Regions from separate parts of the uncultured Luteimonas sp. genome, predicted to be linked through region 3. Evidence: predicted binding sites of a transcription regulator. Region 3 holds the regulator's gene; each other region holds the start of a gene.
What was found. The regulator HrcA, encoded in region 3, represses chaperone genes, less so after heat shock. The targets are predictions, from matches to a motif close to TTNGCACTCNNNNNNNNNGAGTGCNAA.
Positions count from the first base shown of each region.

Region 1: the regulator HrcA is predicted to act here: its motif matches at 2,809-2,835, upstream of groES (co-chaperone GroES).
Region 2: the regulator HrcA is predicted to act here: its motif matches at 3,171-3,197, upstream of rpoH (RNA polymerase sigma factor RpoH).

Region 1 covers NZ_CANLNF010000002.1:194,305-200,866, reverse strand. The annotation lists gene alr (alanine racemase) at 1-166, opposite strand, end outside; gene Q0863_RS05930 (D-amino acid dehydrogenase) at 166-1,449, opposite strand; gene Q0863_RS05925 (winged helix-turn-helix transcriptional regulator) at 1,700-2,173, shown strand; gene groES (co-chaperone GroES) at 2,884-3,174, shown strand; gene groL (chaperonin GroEL) at 3,318-4,958, shown strand; gene Q0863_RS05910 (GIY-YIG nuclease family protein) at 5,146-5,421, shown strand; gene Q0863_RS05905 (acetyl-CoA hydrolase/transferase family protein) at 5,465-6,562, opposite strand, start outside.
Region 2 covers NZ_CANLNF010000002.1:152,679-159,240, reverse strand. The annotation lists gene Q0863_RS05755 (AraC family transcriptional regulator) at 1-289, shown strand, start outside; gene Q0863_RS05750 (TonB-dependent receptor) at 339-2,960, shown strand; gene rpoH (RNA polymerase sigma factor RpoH) at 3,207-4,097, shown strand; gene Q0863_RS05740 (AraC family transcriptional regulator) at 4,195-5,277, shown strand; gene Q0863_RS05735 (DUF2306 domain-containing protein) at 5,216-5,896, opposite strand; gene zupT (zinc transporter ZupT) at 6,031-6,562, opposite strand, start outside.
Region 3 covers NZ_CANLNF010000001.1:969,127-975,688, reverse strand. The annotation lists gene dnaJ (molecular chaperone DnaJ) at 1-901, opposite strand, end outside; gene dnaK (molecular chaperone DnaK) at 1,036-2,949, opposite strand; gene grpE (nucleotide exchange factor GrpE) at 3,126-3,632, opposite strand; gene hrcA (heat-inducible transcriptional repressor HrcA) at 3,677-4,735, opposite strand; gene recN (DNA repair protein RecN) at 5,006-6,562, shown strand, end outside.

The sequences.
Region 1 (6,562 bases), on a different contig from region 3:
CGAAGCCGTCGGCCTCCGGCTCGAGCGCGCGCGCGCAGGCGATGGCGCCATGGCCGTAGGCGTCGGCCTTGACCACCGCCAGCGCCCGGCCGCCGCCGAGCGCGCGCGCATGGCGATAGTTGTGGCGCAGCGCGTCCAGGTCGATGGTGGCGCGCGAGGGGCGCATCAGCGCAGTCCCTTCGGGTTCGGCCAGGGCCGGCCGTAGCGCGCGATGTCCAGGCCTTCGGTGTCGATGGCCGGGGTTCGTCCGTCGATCAGGTCGGCCAGGTAGCGCGCCGAACCGCAGGCCATGGTCCAGCCCAGGGTGCCGTGGCCGGTGTTGAGCCAGAGGTTGCGGAATTTCGTCGCGCCCACCACCGGCGGGCCATCGGGCGTGGACGGGCGCAGGCCGGTCCAGAACTCCGCGGCCGCCAGGTCGCCACCGTCCGGGTACAGGCTGCGCACCACCAGTTCGAGCGTCTCGCGCCGGCGCAGCGGCAGCGACAGGTCGTAGCCCGACACCTCGGCCATGCCGCCCACGCGGATGCGGTCGTCGAAGCGGGTGATCGCCACCTTGTAGCTTTCGTCGAGCACGGTCGAATGCGGCGCCATTTCGGGCCGCGTGATCGGGATGGTGAGCGAGTAGCCCTTGAGCGGATACACCGGCAGGCGGATGCCGAGCGGCGCCAGCAGCTGCGGCGACCAGCTGCCCAGGGCCAGCACGTAGCGGTCGGCGGTTTCGACGCGGCCGTCGATGCGCACGCCGGCCAGGCGGTCGCCATCGGCCAGCAGCGCCTCGACGTCCTGGCCCTGCCGGAATTCCACCCCGGCCGCCGCCGCCATGGCCGCCAGCCTGGTGGTGAACAGGTGGCAGTCGCCGGTCTCGTCGCCGGGCAGGCGCAGCGCCCCCGCCAGCGTGTCGCGCACCTGCGCCAGCGCGGGTTCGGCGCGCACGATGCCGTCGCGGTCGAGCAGTTCGTAGCGCACGCCGTATTCGCGCAGCACCGCGATGTCGCGCGCCGCGCCGTCGAGCTGGGCCTGGGTCCGGAACAGCTGGGTCGTGCCCAGGGTGCGCTGCTCGTACTCGATCCCCGTGGCCACGCGCAGCTCGGCCAGGCAGTCGCGGCTGTACTCGGCCAGCCGCACCATCCGCGCCTTGCTCACCGCATAGCGGCGATGGGTGCAGTTGCGCAGCATCTGCCACAGCCAGCGGTACTGCGCCGGATCGGCGGTGGGGCGGATCGCCAGCGGCGCGTGCCGCGAGAGCAGCCACTTCACCGCCTTGAGCGGGATGCCCGGCGCCGGCCACGGCGAGGCGTAGCCCGGCGACACCTGGCCGGCGTTGCCGAAACTGGTGGACAGGGCCGGCGCCGCCTCGCGGTCGACCACCACCACCTCGTGTCCCTGCTGGCGCAGGTACCAGGCGCTGGTCACGCCAATCACGCCCGAACCCAGGATCAGGATGCGCATCGCCTCTGGTCTCGACGAAAGGTCAAAAAGGGTGGAAATCGGAAGCCGCCGGCGGGGCGGATGACGCCGTTCCCGCGCAGGCCGGAGTCCAGCGCCATCGCCCGGGAGGGGTGGACGACGACGCTGGACCCGGTGGAAGGAGAAAGCCGGGGCTTCCACCAGTATAGGAAGCAAAATCCAGTGAAATTCTCCGTTTTGCAGCGCTGTGGCAGGTAAAATCGCTCGGAAACCGGCTTCCCGCGGGACACCCATGAAGGCACGCGAACTCGATCGCATCGACCGCCGGATCCTGCGCATCCTGCAGCAGGAGGGGCGGATCCCGTTCACCGAGCTGGGCGAACGCGTGGGACTGTCGACCACCCCCTGCACCGAGCGCGTGCGCCGCCTCGAGCGCGACGGCGTGATCACCGGCTACCACGCGCGGCTTTCGCCCGCGGCGGTGAAGGCCAGCCTGCTGGTGTTCGTGGAGATCAGCCTGGCCTACAAGTCCGGCGACATCTTCGAGGAGTTCCGCCGCGCCGCGCTGCGCCTGCCCAACGTGCTGGAGTGCCACCTGGTCTCGGGCGATTTCGACTACCTGATCAAGGCCCGGATCTCGGAGATGGCCTCCTACCGCAAGCTGCTGGGGAGCACCCTGCTGACCCTGCCGCACGTGCGCGAGTCCAAGAGCTACATCGTCATGGAAGAAGTGAAGGAGACGCTGGAGCTGCCGGTGGCGGACTGAGCCCCAAGCTCTTTCCCGATCTGGCGGGCGTCGTACGGCTGCCTGGTTCTCGGAGCGGTGCGGTATGCGGTCGTGGTTGTCCAGGCGTGCGGAATCTCGAGAGAGCGTCGCACCTGACGGGCCCCGCGCGGCCGGCAGGCCCCTGCCGCGAATGTCCCCCGGCCTCCGCCTCCCGGCGAAGGCCTCCTCCTTGATTTGGCCGCAGGGGCCTGCCGACCTCGACGTGGCGCGGCTGACGGTAGCGGTGGTGGCCGGTCGACTATCCCCGGCCGGGCACCGGGCGGCCAGGGTCAGACGGTTCCGGGGTAGCCAGTGGCTGGCTGATTGGCAGGGCTGCGGCGCCACTCCGTTGCCGTTGCCTTTGCCATCGGCCTCTACCTCGGGTCATGGCGGATGCGGGTGTGCCCGGGGACGAAATCAAGGAGGAGGTGCCGGCCTGCAGGCCGGCACCGGGGGGCATTCGTCGCCGGGCACACCCGCATCCGGCCCCCGCGTCTTGGCAAGGCCCGGCCCTTCCTGCGCCCCCGGCCAAGCCGGCGTGGCGCCGGATCATGTTGCCCCCCTTGAAAGCCACGTGAAGCCTCCCCATGTTCCGCCCACCTCCCGGCCCGTCCGGGATTTTCGCGCCCGCGATGCTGGCAGTCGTTGTGTGAGAGTGCTAACATCGCCGCCCGTTTTGTAGTCCAATCAATCACTTGCGAGGGTTGAACATGAGCAACATCAAGCCGCTGTACGACCGCGTGGTCATCAAGCGCATGGAAGAAGAAAAGATGTCCGCCGGCGGCATCGTGATCCCCGACTCGGCCACCGAAAAGCCGATCAAGGGTGAGGTCGTCGCCGTGGGCGAGGGCAAGGTGCTCGACAACGGCAGCGTGCGCGCGCCCAAGGTCAAGGCTGGCGACCAGGTCCTGTTCGGCAAGTACAGCGGCACCGAGGTCAAGCTCGACGGCACCGACTACCTGGTGGTGAAGGAAGACGACATCTTCGCGGTGCTCGGCTAAGCGCCGAACACCGCGACGGGATTCGGGATTGGGGATCAGGGATTCGTAAGAGCGCCAGGCGCCCGCAATCCTTCCCCGTCCCGAATCCGTCGTTCCGCTTTTCCCAATCCCCAATCCCCAATCCCCAATCCCGGAGTTTCAACATGGCTGCCAAGGAAATCCGTTTCGGTGAGGACGCGCGCTCCAAGATGGTGCGCGGCGTCAACACGCTCGCCAATGCCGTGAAGGCCACCCTCGGCCCGAAGGGCCGCAACGTCGTGCTCGAGAAGAGCTTCGGCGCCCCGACCATCACCAAGGACGGCGTCTCCGTCGCCAAGGAAATCGAGCTTGCCGACAAGTTCGAGAACATGGGCGCGCAGATGGTCAAGGAAGTCGCTTCCAAGACCTCCGACAACGCCGGCGACGGCACCACCACCGCCACCGTGCTGGCGCAGGCGCTGATCCGCGAAGGTTCCAAGGCGGTCGCCGCCGGCATGAACCCGATGGACCTCAAGCGCGGCATCGACCAGGCGGTGAAGGCCGCCGTGGAAGAGCTGAAGAAGATCAGCAAGCCCACCGCCGACGACAAGGCGATCGCCCAGGTCGGCACGATCTCGGCCAACTCCGACGAGTCGATCGGCAACATCATCGCCGACGCGATGAAGAAGGTCGGCAAGGAAGGCGTGATCACGGTCGAGGAAGGCTCGGGCCTGGAGAACGAGCTCGACGTCGTCGAGGGCATGCAGTTCGACCGCGGCTACCTGTCGCCGTACTTCATCAACAACCAGCAGTCGATGTCGGCCGAGCTGGATGATCCCTTCATCCTGCTGCACGACAAGAAGATCTCGAACGTGCGCGACCTGCTGCCCGTGCTGGAAGGCGTGGCCAAGGCCGGCAAGCCGCTGCTGATCGTGGCGGAAGAGGTCGAGGGCGAGGCGCTGGCGACCCTGGTGGTCAACACCATCCGCGGCATCGTCAAGGTCTGCGCCGTCAAGGCCCCGGGCTTCGGCGACCGTCGCAAGGCGATGCTCGAAGACATGGCCGTGCTGACCGGCGGCACCGTGATCTCCGAGGAAGTGGGCCTGCAGCTGGAGAAGGCGACCATCGCCGACCTCGGCCGCGCCAAGAAGATCCAGGTCTCCAAGGAGAACACCACGATCATCGACGGCGCCGGCGAGACCGCCGGCATTGAAGCCCGCATCAAGCAGATCAAGGCGCAGATCGAAGAGACCTCTTCGGACTACGACCGCGAGAAGCTGCAGGAGCGCGTGGCCAAGCTGGCCGGCGGCGTTGCGGTGATCAAGGTCGGTGCCTCGACCGAGATCGAGATGAAGGAAAAGAAGGCGCGCGTCGAAGACGCCCTGCACGCCACGCGTGCGGCGGTGGAAGAAGGCGTGGTCCCGGGCGGCGGCGTGGCCCTGGTGCGCGCGCTGCAGGCCATCGGCCAGCTCAAGGGTGCGAACGAAGACCAGAACCACGGCATCGTGATCGCCCTGCGCGCGATGGAAGCCCCGCTGCGCGAGATCGTCACCAACTGTGGTGAAGAGCCCAGCGTGGTGCTCAATGCGGTCAAGGACGGCAAGGGCAACTACGGCTACAACGCCGCGACCGGCGAGTACGGCGACATGATCGAGTTCGGCATCCTCGACCCGACCAAGGTCACCCGTTCGGCGCTGCAGAACGCGGCCTCGATCGCCGGCCTGATGATCACCACCGAAGCGATGGTGGCCGAGCTGCCGAAGAAGGAAGAGCCGGCGATGCCGGGCGGCGGCGGCATGGGCGGCATGGGCGGCATGGATTTCTGATCCAGCGCCAACCGTTCCACTGCGACACGAAAAACCCCGCCGCGAGGCGGGGTTTTTCTTTGTACGGCCCCTGCCGAGGCACGTGCTGCCCGGCCACCCGCTGGTCGTGCTGGGCGCGATGTCCCGCTTCAGGCATCCTGCGCCCATGCGCGAACCTGCTTGCCCAACGCATCCCCGTCCGGACGATGTGCCGCCGGCCCAGCCCCAGGGGCAGGGCGGCGATGGCTGGTGGCTGTACCTGGTCGAATGCGGCGACGGCAGCTGGTACGCGGGCATCAGCAACGATGTCGCCGCGCGGCTGCGCGCGCATGCGGCCGGCAAGGGCGCGCGCTATACGCGCGGGCGCGGCCCGTTCCAGCTGCTGGCGCAGCGCGCCTATCCCGATCGCGCCGCGGCCTCGCGCGCGGAATGGCAGCTCAAGCGCCTGCCGCGGCAACGCAAGCGGGCGTTCTTCGACGCGTGAACGGCGCGCATTGGCGCGTGCGCCGGTCCGGTCGCGATGCGGCTCAGCCGAGCATCGAGCCGCTGTCGAGCCAGCGCTGGTGCCAGGACAGCGCTTCCGGCAGCAGGTGCGGGGTGTGCTTGCCGTAGCTGTCGCGCAGTGCACGGTCGAAATAGTCCTGCAGCGCGTCGCGATAGTCCGGATGCGCGCAGCGTTCGATCAGCACCTTCGCCCGCTGCTTGGGCGACAGCCCGCGCAGGTCGGCCAGGCCCCGTTCGGTAACGATGATCGACACATCGTGCTCGGTGTGGTCGACGTGGCTGACCATCGGCACGATCGAGCTGATGCTGCCGCCCTTGGCGGTGCTGGGCGAGAGGAAGATCGACAGGAAGCCGTTGCGGGCGAAGTCGCCCGAGCCGCCGATCCCGTTCATGATCCGGCTGCCCATGATGTGGGTCGAGTTGACGTTGCCGTACAGGTCCACCTCGACCATCCCGTTCATGCCGATGCAGCCCAGGCGCCGCACCAGTTCGGGATGGTTGGAGATCTCCTGCGTGCGCAGGATGATCTTCTGCCGGAAGAAGTCGATCTCGCGCTTGAACGCTTCGTTCGCCTCCGGACTCATCGCGAAACCGGTGCACGAGGCGCTGGCGAGCACGCCGCTGCGCAGCAGGTCGAGCATGCCGTCCTGGATCACTTCGGTGAAGGCGGTGAGGCCGCGGAAGCCGCTCTGCGCCAGCCCCGCCAGCACGGCGTTGGGGATGTTGCCCACGCCCGACTGCAGCGGCAGCAGGCTGGGCGGCAGGCGGCCGCGCGCGACCTCGTGCTGCAGGAAGTCGATCAGGTGCGCGGCGATCTGTTCGCTGGTGGCGTCGGCCGGGCTGAACGGGCTGTTGCGGTCCGGACCGCTGGTCATCACGATCGCGACGATCTTGTCCGGATCCACGCGCAGCGCGGTGTCGCCGATGCGGTCGTCGGTACGTTCGAGCGGAATCGGCTTGCGCTGCGGCGGCAGCGCGGTGCCGTAGTAGATGTCGTGCATGCCTTCCAGTTCGGCTGGCTGCCAGGCGTTGACCTCGACGATCACCTTCTTCGCCAGGTCGAGCCAGGTCTTGCTGTTGCCGACCGAGGTGGAGGGCACGATGCTGCCGTCCTCGCGGAT
Region 2 (6,562 bases), on a different contig from region 3:
CGTCTCGGTCTGGTACTTCACCAAGACCTTCCAGGCGCTTTACGGCGAAGGCCCGCAGGCGGCCTCCAGCCGCCTGCGCCTGGCGCACGCGGCGCGGCTGTTGCGCGGCACCCGGCTGTCGGTGAGCGAGGCGGGCGCGGCCTGCGGCTTCGAGAACAACTGCAGTTTCTCGCGCGCCTTCCGTGCGCGCTTCGGCGTGCCGCCATCGCGCTACCGCGTGGCCGTCGCGCCACATGCGGCAAACCGGACCGGCACGAGGCGGCAAGCGGCATCGGCATCGGCGCCGTAACGTCCTCGCTGCGTTTAACGCACACATAACGAGATCCGGAGAACACCACATGACATCCCCGTTCCGATCGCGTGGCCGCGGGCTCGCGGCGCTGCCGATCGCCATTGCCTGCGCGCTGCCCGCGCTTCCTGCCGTCGCCCAGGACGCCCCCGCCGACGACACCCAGACCCTCGACCGCATCCAGGTCACCGGCTCGCGCATCCGTCGCGCCGACATCGAGGGCGCGGTGCCGCTGACCGTGATCGACCGCGCGGCCATCGACGCCAGCGGCGACGTGTCGGTGGCCGACGTGCTGCGCGATTCCACGTTCTCGTCGTTCGGCAACTTCCGTCCGCAGTCGGGCAGTTCGGCCCAGGCCACCGCCGACATCGACCTGCGCGGCATCGGTTCCGACCGCACCCTGGTGCTCGTGGACGGCCGCCGCGTGCCGTACGCCCCGTCCACCGGCAACAACGCCGACCTCAACACCATCCCGCTGGCGGCGGTGGAGCGCATCGAGATCCTCTCCGACGGCGCCTCGGCGCTGTACGGTTCGGACGCCATCGGCGGCGTGGTCAACGTCATCCTGCGCAAGGACTACGATGGCGCCGAAGTCCGGTACGGCATCGGCAACCCCGCGGTGCGCGGCGGCGAGACCGAGGAGGCCTCGCTGGTATTCGGCACCTCGTCCGACCGCGGCAGCGTGATCCTCGGCGCATCGGCCAACTCGCGCGACATGGTCTACACCCGCGACCAGATCAGCGGCACGATCCGCGGCGGCTCGTTCTACGGCAACAACTACTATCTCGAAAGCGCCACCGATCCGGGCGAGGAGGGCGAGTTCGGCGGCGCGCTGCCGGGCTATGCCTGCGACGACCCGAACTTCTGGCGCAACGGCGACAACTGCGTGTACGACTTCAACGCGGTCGCCGCCGACGAGGCCTCGGTCAAGAACAAGTCGCTGTTCGCGCGCGGCAGCTGGCGGATCGACGAGGACTGGTCGGTCTACGCCTCGGGCAGCTACAGCACCACCGACAGCTTCGGACGCTTCGCGCCGACGCCCGGCGCGCTGTATGTGCCGGAAGGCTCGCCCAACGACCCGGTGCCGGGCGACGGCCTCGGTGCGTTCGTCTACCACCGCTATGCGGCGGCGGGCAACCGCGACAACTTCGTCGACAACAGCGTCGCCGACCTCAACCTGGGCTTCACCTGGCAGGCCACCGACAAGCTCTACGTCGACTTCGGCCTGCGCCGCAGCAAGGCCAAGTTCAAGGAACTGGGGCGCGGCTACATCGTCACGCCGCTGGCCGAGCAGGCGGTCGCGGACGGGACGTACGACCTGTTCGATCCGTTCGGCAACTCGGAGGAAGTGGTCAAGGGCTTCACCGCGACCACCTCGCGCGACGGCATCTTCGATATCGAGGAGTTCTACGCCAACGCCACGCTCGACCTGTTCGAGATGGGCGGCGGCACCTCGGTGATGGCGTTCGGCGCGGAGTACCGGCAGGAGGACTACGCCGACATCTACGACTCGCTGTCCGAAGCCGGGGTGGTGGCGGGCTCGTCGGGCAATTCGGCCGCCGGTTCGCGCGAGATCTACGCCGCCTACGCCGAATGGCTGTTCCCGATCGTCGACAGCTTCGACTTCACCGTGGCCGCGCGCTACGACCGCTACAGCGACTACGGCAGCGACGTCTCGCCCAAGGTCTCGCTGCGCTGGCAGCCGCTGGACAACCTGACCCTGCGCGGGTCGGTGGGGCAGGGCTTCCGTGCGCCGCCGCTGCCCTACGTCCACGGCAAGCGCGCGTTCTCGGCCGAGCAGGTGGCCGACTACCGCACCTGCGTGGTGCTCGGCTACAGCCCGGCAGACTGCGGCGGCGACGCCGACGGCGACAACATCGCCGATGCCCCGCAGAGCGACGACGTCAGCTACCAGGTCGACACCTGGTCCAGCGGCAACATGGACCTGGAATCGGAGACCTCGCGCCAGTACAGCGTGGGCCTGGCCTGGGATGCGACGGACTGGCTGAACCTGACCGTGGACTACTACTCGATCGACGTCGAGGACCGCATCCGCCTGATCGAGTACCAGGAGCTGGTGAACTTCGACAGCGCCGGCATGCCGCTTCCGACCGGCACCTCGGTGCTGCGGCGGGCGAACGGGTCGATCAGCGAAGTCAACACCGCCTACGCCAACGAGGGCGACCTGGAAACCAGCGGCATCGACCTGAACCTGCGGACCCGCATCGAGCTGGGGGACCCGGGCCGGCTCGAGAACTGGCTGCAGGTGGCCAGGGTGCTGGACTACACGGTCACCGACGGCACCACGGTCAAGGACCGCCTCGGCTGGATCGCCTCGCCCGACCTGCGCGCGACCCTGCGCAACAGCTGGACGCTGGGGGCGCTCACCGCGAACTGGAACCTCAACTACATCGACTCGCAGGAGAACCCGGGAACCACGCCGGCGTTCGGCTTCACCGGCGGCGGTCCCGGCTCGCGCCTGGGCAGCTACACCACCCACGACTTGTCGGTGACCTACCGGGCGCCGTGGCAGGGGAGCATCACCGTCGGGGTCAACAACGCCGGCGACCGCTACCCGGAGCTGCTGGAGGTGCGCGGGCGGCCCTGGAACTTCGAGCTCTACGACGCCTACGGCCGCACGGTGTACCTGCGCTACGCGCAGACCTTCTGAGCCGGCGACCGGGGACGGCACCCGGCCGGATTCCGGTGCGTTCAGGTTGCAGCGCAGGGATGCGCTGCGGCCTCCTCCAGGATTCGACATAACCCATTGATCCGCTTTGAATCGTGGCCGGCGCGGCCGCGATTCACGGGACCGTCGCGGAGGCCGCCGCAGACTCGGTTCTCCGTTCCAGCAGTGCAACACAGGGAACTTTCCGAGGCCTTAGCAGTCACAGTTGCCGACTGCTAGACTCCTCCCATGAGCATGCCCATGTCCCAAGCCCTCGTTGCCAACAACCTGCCGGTTGCCGCCTTCAACGGCCTGACTCCGCTCGGTTCGCTGGAGGCCTATATCGGGGCCGTCCACCAGATCCCGGTGCTGTCGGCCGAGGACGAGCAGGCGCTGGCGCGCCGCTACCGCGACGGCGAGGATCTCGACGCCGCCCGCGAGCTGGTGCATTCGCACCTGCGCTTCGTGGTGCACGTCGCCCGCGGCTACAGCGGCTACGGCCTGCAGCTGGGCGACCTCATCCAGGAAGGCAACATCGGCCTGATGAAGGCGGTCAAGCGCTTCGATCCCGACATCGGCGTGCGCCTGGTGAGCTTCGCGGTGCACTGGATCCGCGCCGAGATGCACGAGTTCATCCTCAAGAACTGGCGCATCGTCAAGGTCGCCACCACCAAGGCGCAGCGCAAGCTGTTCTTCAACCTGCGCAAGAGCAAGACCCGCCTGGGCTGGCTCAACGCGGCGGAAGTCAGCGCGGTGGCCAAGGACCTCAACGTCTCCGAGCGCGAGGTGCTGGAGATGGAGTCGCGCCTGTCGGGTCGCGACATCGGTTTCGATGCGCCCTCGGACGAGGACGACGACCGCGCGCCGCCCGCGCCGGCCGCCTACCTGATCTCGCGCGACGAGGATCCGGCGCAGGCCTACGAGCGCATGGACAGCGAGGACAGCCAGCTCGAGCTGCTGCGCGAGGGCATGACCCGCCTGGACGCGCGTTCGCGCGACATCATCCGGCGCCGCTGGCTGGATGCCGAAAGCAAGGTCACGCTGCAGGAACTGGCCGACGAGTACGGCGTGTCGGCCGAGCGCATCCGCCAGGTCGAGGCGAACGCGCTGAAGAAGATGAAGGCGCTGTTCACGGCCTGACCGGACCGCCTGCGGCACCACGCGAAGCCCGGCCCTGCGCCGGGCTTTGTTTTTTGCGCGCTGTACCCTGTGCGGCGGTGCTCGACCCGGTTGCCACGTGACCAGTTTCTGGATCCTCCTGTATGCGGTGGGCGCGGTGCAGGCCGCGATGCTCGCGCCCGTGCTGTGGCGCTGCCCGGTGAACACCCCGGCCAACCGGGTGCTGTCGCTGTGGCTGGCGATCATCGCCGCGGATCTCGCGCTCAAGGCCGCGCACATGTCCGCGCCCGACGCCGGCTTTGCCGCGGCCTACCGGGTGGCGCGACTGCTGCCGTTCGCCTACGCGCCGCTGTTCTTCCTCTACGTGCGCACCCTGGTGGGCGGGCGCGCGCCGCGCCTGCGCGACCTGTGGCATGGCGTCTGGCTGGGCCTGCTGCTGGCGTGGATGACGTGGCGCTGGCTGGTGGGCGATCCGGTGTCGGCCGACGGCGACTGGCACCGGCGCTGGTTCGACCCGCTGCTGTTCTCGGTCGCCCTGTCCTATCTGGCCGCGGCCACCTGGCAGGTGCGCCGCTACCGGCGCTGGCTGCGCGGCCGGCGCTCGGATGCCGACCGCCTGTCGCTGCGCTGGCTCGCGGCGATGAGCGGCTGCCAGTTCGTGATCTGGGCCATCGCGGCCCTGCACGCGACGGCGCGGCTGCCCGGGGTCGACTACGTCCTGATCTATGCCGCGGTCGCGGCCTGGGTCTGCGTGGTCGGCTGGTTCAGCCTCGGCCAGCCGCCGGTCGCCGAGCCGCTCGGCGATGCGGCAGCGCCGGCGCCCGAGGCCGGTGGCGAGGCCGGGGACGATCCGCGCTTCGACGAGGTCGAGGCGCGGCTGACCCGGCTGATGTCCGAGCAGGCGCTGTATCGCGAGCCGGCGCTGGGCATCGCCCAGGTCGCGCGACGCAGCGGCTATCCCGAATACCTGGTCTCGGCGGTGATCAACCGCCGGCTGGGCGGCAACTTCTGGGAATACGTGAACCGGCACCGGATCGAGGCGGTCCGCGCCTGCCTTGCCGACGCCAGCGACCGGCGCGGCATCCTGGAAATCGCCTACGACGCCGGCTTCACCTCCAAGTCGACCTTCAACACCGCGTTCAAGCGGATGGTTGGCCAGACGCCCAGCGCCTACCGGAGCCGCCACGCGCAGCCACGCTGAGCGCATCGGGCGCGCGCAGGCGCAGCAGCCACGCGCACAGGGCCAGGTTGAACAGCCAGCTGGCCCACGCCGTCCCCACGTAGACCGGCATGAACGGCCATCCGAACACGCCGGTGCCCAGCGCCAGCATCACCCGCAGGGTCACCGCGCCCGCGGTCAGCGCCATCGAATAGGCCATCCAGCGCCGATGCCTGGCGATCTGGCCGACCACCGCCAGGCGGATGCCGTTCGCGGTCACCCCCAGCCACAGCAGCGACAGCAGGCTGAAGCCGGCCCGGCTCGGCCAGTCGCCCTGGGCGTGCTGGGCCAGCGACAGCCCCGAGACGCCGCCGACCAGGATCGCCACCGCCGACAGCCAGCCGCCGAGGCGGTGCAGCGCCGGCCAGCGCCGGCGCACGCCCCGGCTCAGCTGCAGCGGCACCAGCAGCAGCGCCAGCCCGGCGCCGAAGAAGTGCGCCGGGACGTCCACGCCCGAAACCGCGAACTGCGCGGCGAAGGGATCGCCGCTGCGGTACGCCATGAACAGGTAGGCGAAGGCATAGGCGGCGGTCGCCACGCAGGCGAGCGAGAACAGGGCCAGGGGCAGGGACGTGGCGAGGGCGTACAGGCGCGGTCGCATGGGCTTCTCCATCGGGGTCGATGGGAGCAGCCTGCGCAACCGGGCGTCGCCGGTCGTCCGGACCGGCGGGTTCGAACGCCACCAGGCGCCCGCGATGGTGCGATCCAGCCGGACCGGACGCCGCTAGCCGCGGCTCACCACTTGAACAGCACCAGGCTGATCGCCAGCGCGCCCATGCCGGTGACCAGGCCGTACACGGTCTCGTGCCCCTTGGCGTAGCGCTTGGCGGCCGGCAGCAGCTCGTCCAGGGCCAGGAACACCATCACCCCGGCGATCAGGCCGAACACCGCGCCGAACACCGCGTCGGACAGGAACGGGCGCAGCAGGACGTAGCCGATGATCGCGCCGATCGGCTCGGCCAGGCCCGAGACCAGGCAGGCGATGAAGGCGTAGGTCCTGTTGTTGGTCGCGAAGTACACCGGCACCGCGATGGCGATGCCCTCGGGGATGTTGTGGATGGCGATCGCGAAGGCCAGCGGCAGGCCCACCCCGGGGTTCTCCAGCGTGGCGAAGAAGGTCGCCAGGCCTTCCGGGAAATTGTGCGCGGTGATCGCGATCGCGGTCAGCAGGCCGACGCGCTTGATGTAGTCGCGGTTGTGCTCGCGGAAGTAGGGATCGTCGACCTCGAGCCGTTCGTGCGGGTTGGGGATGAGGCGATCGATGGTC
Region 3 (6,562 bases):
TGCCGGTCTGGGTTTCCGCCGGGATGCGGATCTCTGCGTCGCCGCCCAAAGTCGGCACGCGCACGGTGTCGCCCAGCGCCGCCTGCGAGAACCGGATCGGCACCTCGCAGTGCAGATCGTCGCCGTCGCGTTCGAAGATCGCGTGCGCACGCACGCGCACCTCGACGTACAGGTCGCCCGGCGGCGCGCCGGCCGGACCGGCCTCGCCCTCGCCCGACAGGCGGATGCGGTCGCCGCTGTCCACGCCCGCCGGCACCTTCACCGACAGCACCTTCTCGTCTTCGATGCGGCCGTTGCCGTGGCAGCTCTGGCAGGGGTTGGCGATGGTCTGGCCGCGGCCATGGCAATGCGGGCACGGCTGCTGCATCGAGAAGATGCCGCGCTGGAAGCGCACCTGTCCGCGGCCGTTGCAGGTGCCGCAGGTCTCGAGCTTGCGATCGGCCGAACCGCTGCCGTCGCAGTCCTCGCACTCGGCCAGGGTCGGAATCTCGATCCGCTTCTCGACCCCGCTCACCGCCTCCTCGAGGTCGAGCTCCATCACGTAGCCCACGTCGGCGCCGCGGCGCGGCCCGCGGCCGGCCGCGCCACCGCCGAAGATGTTGCCGAAGATGTCGCCGAAGATGTCGCCCATGTCGGCGCCGCCGAAACCGGGCCCGGCGTTGCCGCCACCCATGCCGTGCTCGAACGCGGCGTGGCCATGCTGGTCGTACATGCGGCGCTTGCCGCCGTCCGACAGCACTTCGTAGGCCTCCTTGCACTCCTTGAACGCGGCCTCGGCGGCCTTGTCGCCCGGATTGCGGTCCGGGTGGTGCTTCATCGCGCAGCGGCGATAGGCCTTCTTCAGGTCTTCTTCGCTGGCGCTGCGGGCAACGCCCAGGACTTCGTAGTAGTCGCGTTTCATCGAGCCGGGATCAAAGGGTCGGGAGTCGGGATGGCGGGGACGGGAACCCGGGGCACGGCAGCGGAAACGGGGAACCGGACCGGCCGGCGGGCGCGTCGCGCCTGCCGGGGGCCGGTTCCCCTTCCGTGCCCCGCTTACTTCTTCTCTTCGTCCTTGACCTCGGTGAACTCGGCATCGACCACGTCGTCGCTGCCGGGCTGCGCGCCTGCGCCGCCGTCACCGGGCTGCTGGGCCGCGGACACCGCGGCGAACAGCGCCTGCGCCGCTTCCTCCAGGGCCTTGGTCCGGCTTTCGATCTGGCCCTTGTCGTCGCCCTTCATCGCGGTCTCGACGTCGGCGATCGCAGACTCGACCCGGCCGATCACGTCGCCCGGCACCTTGTCGCCGTTGTCCTTGATCGCGCTGCGGGTGCTGTGCACCAGCGCGTCGGCCTGGTTGCGCGCGCCGACGAGCTCATGGAACTTGAGGTCGTCCTCGCGGTGCGCCTCGGCGTCGGCCACCATCCGCTGGATCTCCTCGTCCGACAGGCCCGAGCCGGCCTTGATCTCGACCTTCTGCTCCTTGCCCGTCTTCTTGTCCTTGGCGGTGACGTGGACGATGCCGTTGGCGTCGATGTCGAACGACACCTCCACCTGCGGCATGCCGCGCGGCGCCGGCTCGATGCCCGACAGGTCGAAGCGGGCCAGCGACTTGTTGAAACGGGCCTGCTCGCGCTCGCCCTGCAGCACGTGCACGGTCACCGCGGACTGGTTGTCCTCGGCGGTCGAGAACGTCTGCGAAGCCTTGGTCGGGATGGTGGTGTTCTTCTCGATGATCTTGGTGAACACGCCGCCCAGGGTCTCGATGCCCAGGCTCAGCGGGGTCACGTCGAGCAGCAGCACGTCCTTGACGTCGCCTGCCAGCACGCCGCCCTGCACCGCCGCGCCGATGGCCACGGCCTCGTCGGGGTTGACGTCCTTGCGCGGCTCCTTGCCGAAGAACTCGGCCACCGCCTGCTGCACCTTCGGCATGCGGGTCTGGCCGCCGACCAGGATCACCTCGCTGATGTCGGACGCGCGCAGGCCCGCGTCGTTGAGCGCGACCTTACACGGCTCGATGGTCTTGCGCACCAGGTCGTCCACCAGCGCCTCGAGCTTGGCCCGGGTCAGCTTGATGTTGAGGTGCTTGGGACCGGAGGCGTCGGCCGTCACGTACGGCAGGTTGACCTCGGTCTGCTGGGCGCTGGAGAGTTCGATCTTGGCGCGCTCGGCCGCGTCCTTCAGGCGCTGCAGGGCCAGCGGGTCCTTGCGCAGGTCGATGCCCTGGTCCTTCTGGAACTCCTCGACCAGGTAGTCGATGACGCGCTTGTCGAAGTCCTCGCCGCCGAGGAAGGTGTCGCCGTTGGTGGCCAGCACCTCGAACTGCTTCTCGCCGTCGACTTCCGCGATCTCGATGATCGACATGTCGAAGGTACCGCCGCCCAGGTCGTACACGGCGATCTTGCGGTCGCCGCCGGCCTTGTCCAGGCCGTAGGCCAGGGCAGCCGCGGTCGGCTCGTTGATGATGCGCTTGACGTCGAGGCCGGCGATGCGGCCGGCGTCCTTGGTCGCCTGGCGCTGGGAGTCGTTGAAGTAGGCCGGCACGGTGATCACGGCCTCGGTGACCTTCTCGCCCAGGTAATCCTCGGCGGTCTTCTTCATCTTCTCCAGGATGCGCGCGGAGACTTCCTGCGCGGAGAGCTTCTTGCCGTCGCTGGTCTGCACCCAGGCGTCGCCATTGTCATGGGCGACGATGGCGTACGGCACCAGGTCGAGGTCCTTCTTGACCTCGGCGTCGGTGAACTTGCGGCCGATCAGGCGCTTGACCGCATAGAAGGTGTTCTTGGGGTTGGTGACGGCCTGGCGCTTGGCGGACGCGCCAACCAGGACCTCGCCGTCCTTGGTGTAGGCCACGACCGACGGCGTGGTGCGGTCGCCCTCGCTGTTCTCGATGACCTTGGCCTTGCCGCCGTCCATGATCGCCACGCACGAGTTGGTCGTGCCCAGGTCGATGCCGATGATCTTTGCCATGATGGGTTTCCCTCTGGAATCTTGTGTGCTGGCGGCGGGCCGCCGATGGTGCGTATCTGGGGGGCGGGGCCTGTCCCTTCAAGGGGCGGACCCTGCCCGGATGGCCTCGCGGCCTGCGTGACGCAGCGCGCGCGGGCCCGATCTGCTCCGGCCTCCCCTGCCGGGGAGCGAAGGCCTCAGTCGTGCTTGGCGACCGACACCAGCGCCGGGCGCAGCAGCTGGTCGTTGAGCACGTAGCCCTTCTGGAACAGCTGGAACACGCTGCCGGGCGCGACTTCGGCGGTTTCGACCGCGCTCATCGCGTTGTGCTTCTCGGGGTCGAAGGCGTCGCCCTGCGCAGGGGCCACTTCGGCCAGGCCGTTGTTGCCGCACACGCGGGTCAGCTCGCGCAGGGTCAGCACCACGCCATCGCGCAGCGGGTCTTCGGCCGGGGCGGTGTTGAGCGCCGCCTCGAGGCTGTCGAAGACCGGCAGCAGGTCGCCCAGCAGCTGCTTGTTGGCGAAACGGCAGGCATTGCGCACGTCGCGCTCGAGGCGCTTGCGCTGGTTCTCCATGTCGGCGCGGTCGACCAGCGACTGCGCGCGCAGCTGCTCGAGTTCGGCTTCGAGCGACTGGATGCGATCGTCCGGGGTGTTCGGTTCTTCGGCCGCGGGCGCGGCGTGCTGCATCGGTTCCGTGGTCATGTCCTGGGCTGGAAAAAGGCGGTCGCAGGCCGCCGGCCCCGCAGCTATGGGGCCGGCAGGTCCGGATTCAAGGCGGCGCCGAGCAGGTCGGCCGTCGCCTGGACCACGGGGATGACCCGGTCGTAGGCCATCCGGGTGGGCCCGATCACGCCCAGCACGCCCAGCACCTTGCCGCCCGCCGCGTACGGCGCGGTGACCACCGAAACCCCTTCCAGCGGCGCCAGCCCGGTTTCCTCGCCGATGAAGATGCGCACGCCCGGGGCGTGGATGGTGCGCTCGAGCAGCTGCAGGATCTCGCGCTTGCGGGCGAATGCCTCGAACAGCTCGCGCAGCCGGTCGAGGTCGGAGAGGTCCTGCACGCCGATCAGGCGGGTCTGCCCGGCCAGCACCATGTCGTCGCTGTCGGCGGGTGCCAGTGCCTGCTCGGCCAGCTCGACCGTCTGCGACAGCAGCGCCTCCATCTCGTCGCGCGCCGCCTGCAGTTCTCGCACCAGGGTCGCGCGGATGTCGGCCACCGGGCGTCCGGCGAAGTTGGCGTTGAGATAGTTGGCCACCCGCTCCAGCTCCGAGGCCTCGAACGGGCGCCGGGTCTGGATGATCCGGTTCTGCACGTCGTGGTCGGCGAACACCAGGATCGCCATCACCCGCTGCCCGTCGAGCGGCACGAAGTCGATGTGGCGGAAGGCGAACTGCTCGCGGCGCGGCACCGAGACCACGCCGACGAAGTGTGTCATCGCCGAGACCAGCTCAGAGGCGCTGCCCAGCAGGGACTGGGTGCCGCCACCGGCCGACAATTCGCCGCGCAGCCGCGCCAGCTCCAGGGTGGGAAGCGGCTGCACCTGCAGCAGCGAGTCGACGAAGACCCGGTAGCCCTGCGCGGTCGGGATCCTTCCTGCCGAGGTGTGGGGCGCGGACAGCAGCCCCTGCTCCTCCAGGTCGGCGAGGATGTTGCGGATCGTGGCCGCGCTGACATCCAGCCCCGCGTGCCGGGCCAGGGTCTGCGAGCCGACCGGCTCGCCATCGCGGATATGGCGGGCGATCAGGGTCCGCAGCAGCTGGCGTGCGCGCTGGTCGAGATTGCTGCCTGGCGGGGTTGCGGCCATCGGTTGATTAGATCGCCCGGGCCGGTGGGCCGCAAGCACGGCCTGTCCAGGCCGCGCCGGAGGCCGCAGCGCCGGGTCTGGCCCGGCAACTGGTGTCCCCGGCATCAGACCGGTGCGTCGGGGGACCGTGCAACCGACAGCCCACGGGAGCGCGAACGGGACGCCGCGGCCGGGGACCGGAACGCTCCCCGGACCCCGACCGCAGGCCGGCTGCCGGTCCGGCCACCGCTGTCTCGGTTCCTGCGAACGCGCGCACTACAATGCGCGACCATGCTCAAGCGCCTGACCCTTCGCGACTTCGCCGTCGTCCCCGAATCCGAACTCGAGTTCGGTCCGGGCATGACCGTGATTTCCGGCGAAACCGGCGCGGGCAAGTCGCTGCTGGTCGACGCCCTGGGCTTCCTGTCCGGCCTGCGCGCCGACGCGGGCATGGTCCGCCACGGCGCGCAGCGTGCCGAACTGCATGCCGAGTTCGATCCGTCGGCCGTCCCGGTGGCGCTGGCCTGGCTGCGCGAGCAGGAGTTCGACGACGGCAGCGCCTGCACCCTGCGCCGCACCCTGCGCGCCGACGGTGGCTCGCGGGCCTGGATCAACGGCCGGCCGGCCACCCTCGCCCAGCTCTCCCAGCTGGCCGGTCTGCTGGTCGAGATCCACGGCCAGCACGAACACCAGGCGCTGCTCGAGAAGGCCAGCCAGCTCGCCCTGCTCGATGCCTTCGGGCGGCACGAACCGCAGCTGGCCGCGGTGCGCGAAGCGGCCGCCGCCTGGGGCGCGCTGCTGCGCGAGCGTGACGCGCTGTCGAAAACCGGCGACGTGTCCGAACGGATCGACTGGCTCGGCCACCAGCTGGCCGAACTCGAACGCGAGGACCTGCGCCCCGAGGCGATCCAGGCCCTGGTCGCCGGCCACCGCCGCCAGGCCCACGCGGCCGGCCTGATCGCGGCCTGCGACGAGGCCCTCGATGGCCTGGCCGGAGATGATGGTCCGGCCTTGGTGCGGCGCCTGCAGCAGCTGCGCGGCGGACTGGCGCGCGAGCGTGCGCACGAACCGCGGCTCGGCGAGGTCGACGCGATGCTCGATTCGGCGGCGATCCAGCTCGACGAGGCGACCCTGCTGCTGCAGCGGGTGCGCGACGAGCTGGACATCGATCCGGCCCAGTTCGAGGCGCTGGACGCGAGCCTGGCGCGCCTGCATGAACTCTCGCGCAAGCACCGCGTGGCGCCGGAGGAACTCGCCGGGCGCCAGGCAGGCTTCGCCGCCGAACTCGAGTCGCTGCGCGATGCCGGCACCCGCCTGGCCTCGCTCGACGGCGAGATCGCGAAGGCCACCGCGCGCTGGCGCGAGGCGGCCGATGTCCTGGGCCAGGCCCGGGCCGAGGCGGCGGCGCGGCTGTCCAGCGCCACCACCGCACTGATCGCCGAGCTGGGCATGGGCGGCGGCGTGTTCGAAGTGTCGCTGGAACCGGTCGATGCCGGCCGCCCCGATCCCCAGGGCGGCGAGCGCGTTGAATTCCTGGTGTCCGCCAACGCCGGCCAGCCGCCCCGTCCGCTGCGCCGCGTCGCCTCGGGCGGCGAGCTGTCGCGGGTGTCGCTGGCGATCGAGGTCGCGGCGCTGGGTTCGGACACGGTGCCGACCATGGTCTTCGACGAGGTCGATTCGGGCATCGGGGGCGCGGTCGCCGAGATCGTCGGCCAGAAGCTGCGGGCCCTCGGCGCCCGCTGCCAGGTCCTGTGCGTGACCCACCTGCCGCAAGTGGCTGCGCAGGGGCATGCGCACTACCTGGTCAGCAAGGCCGACCTCGACGGCCAGACCCGCTCCGCCGTGCGC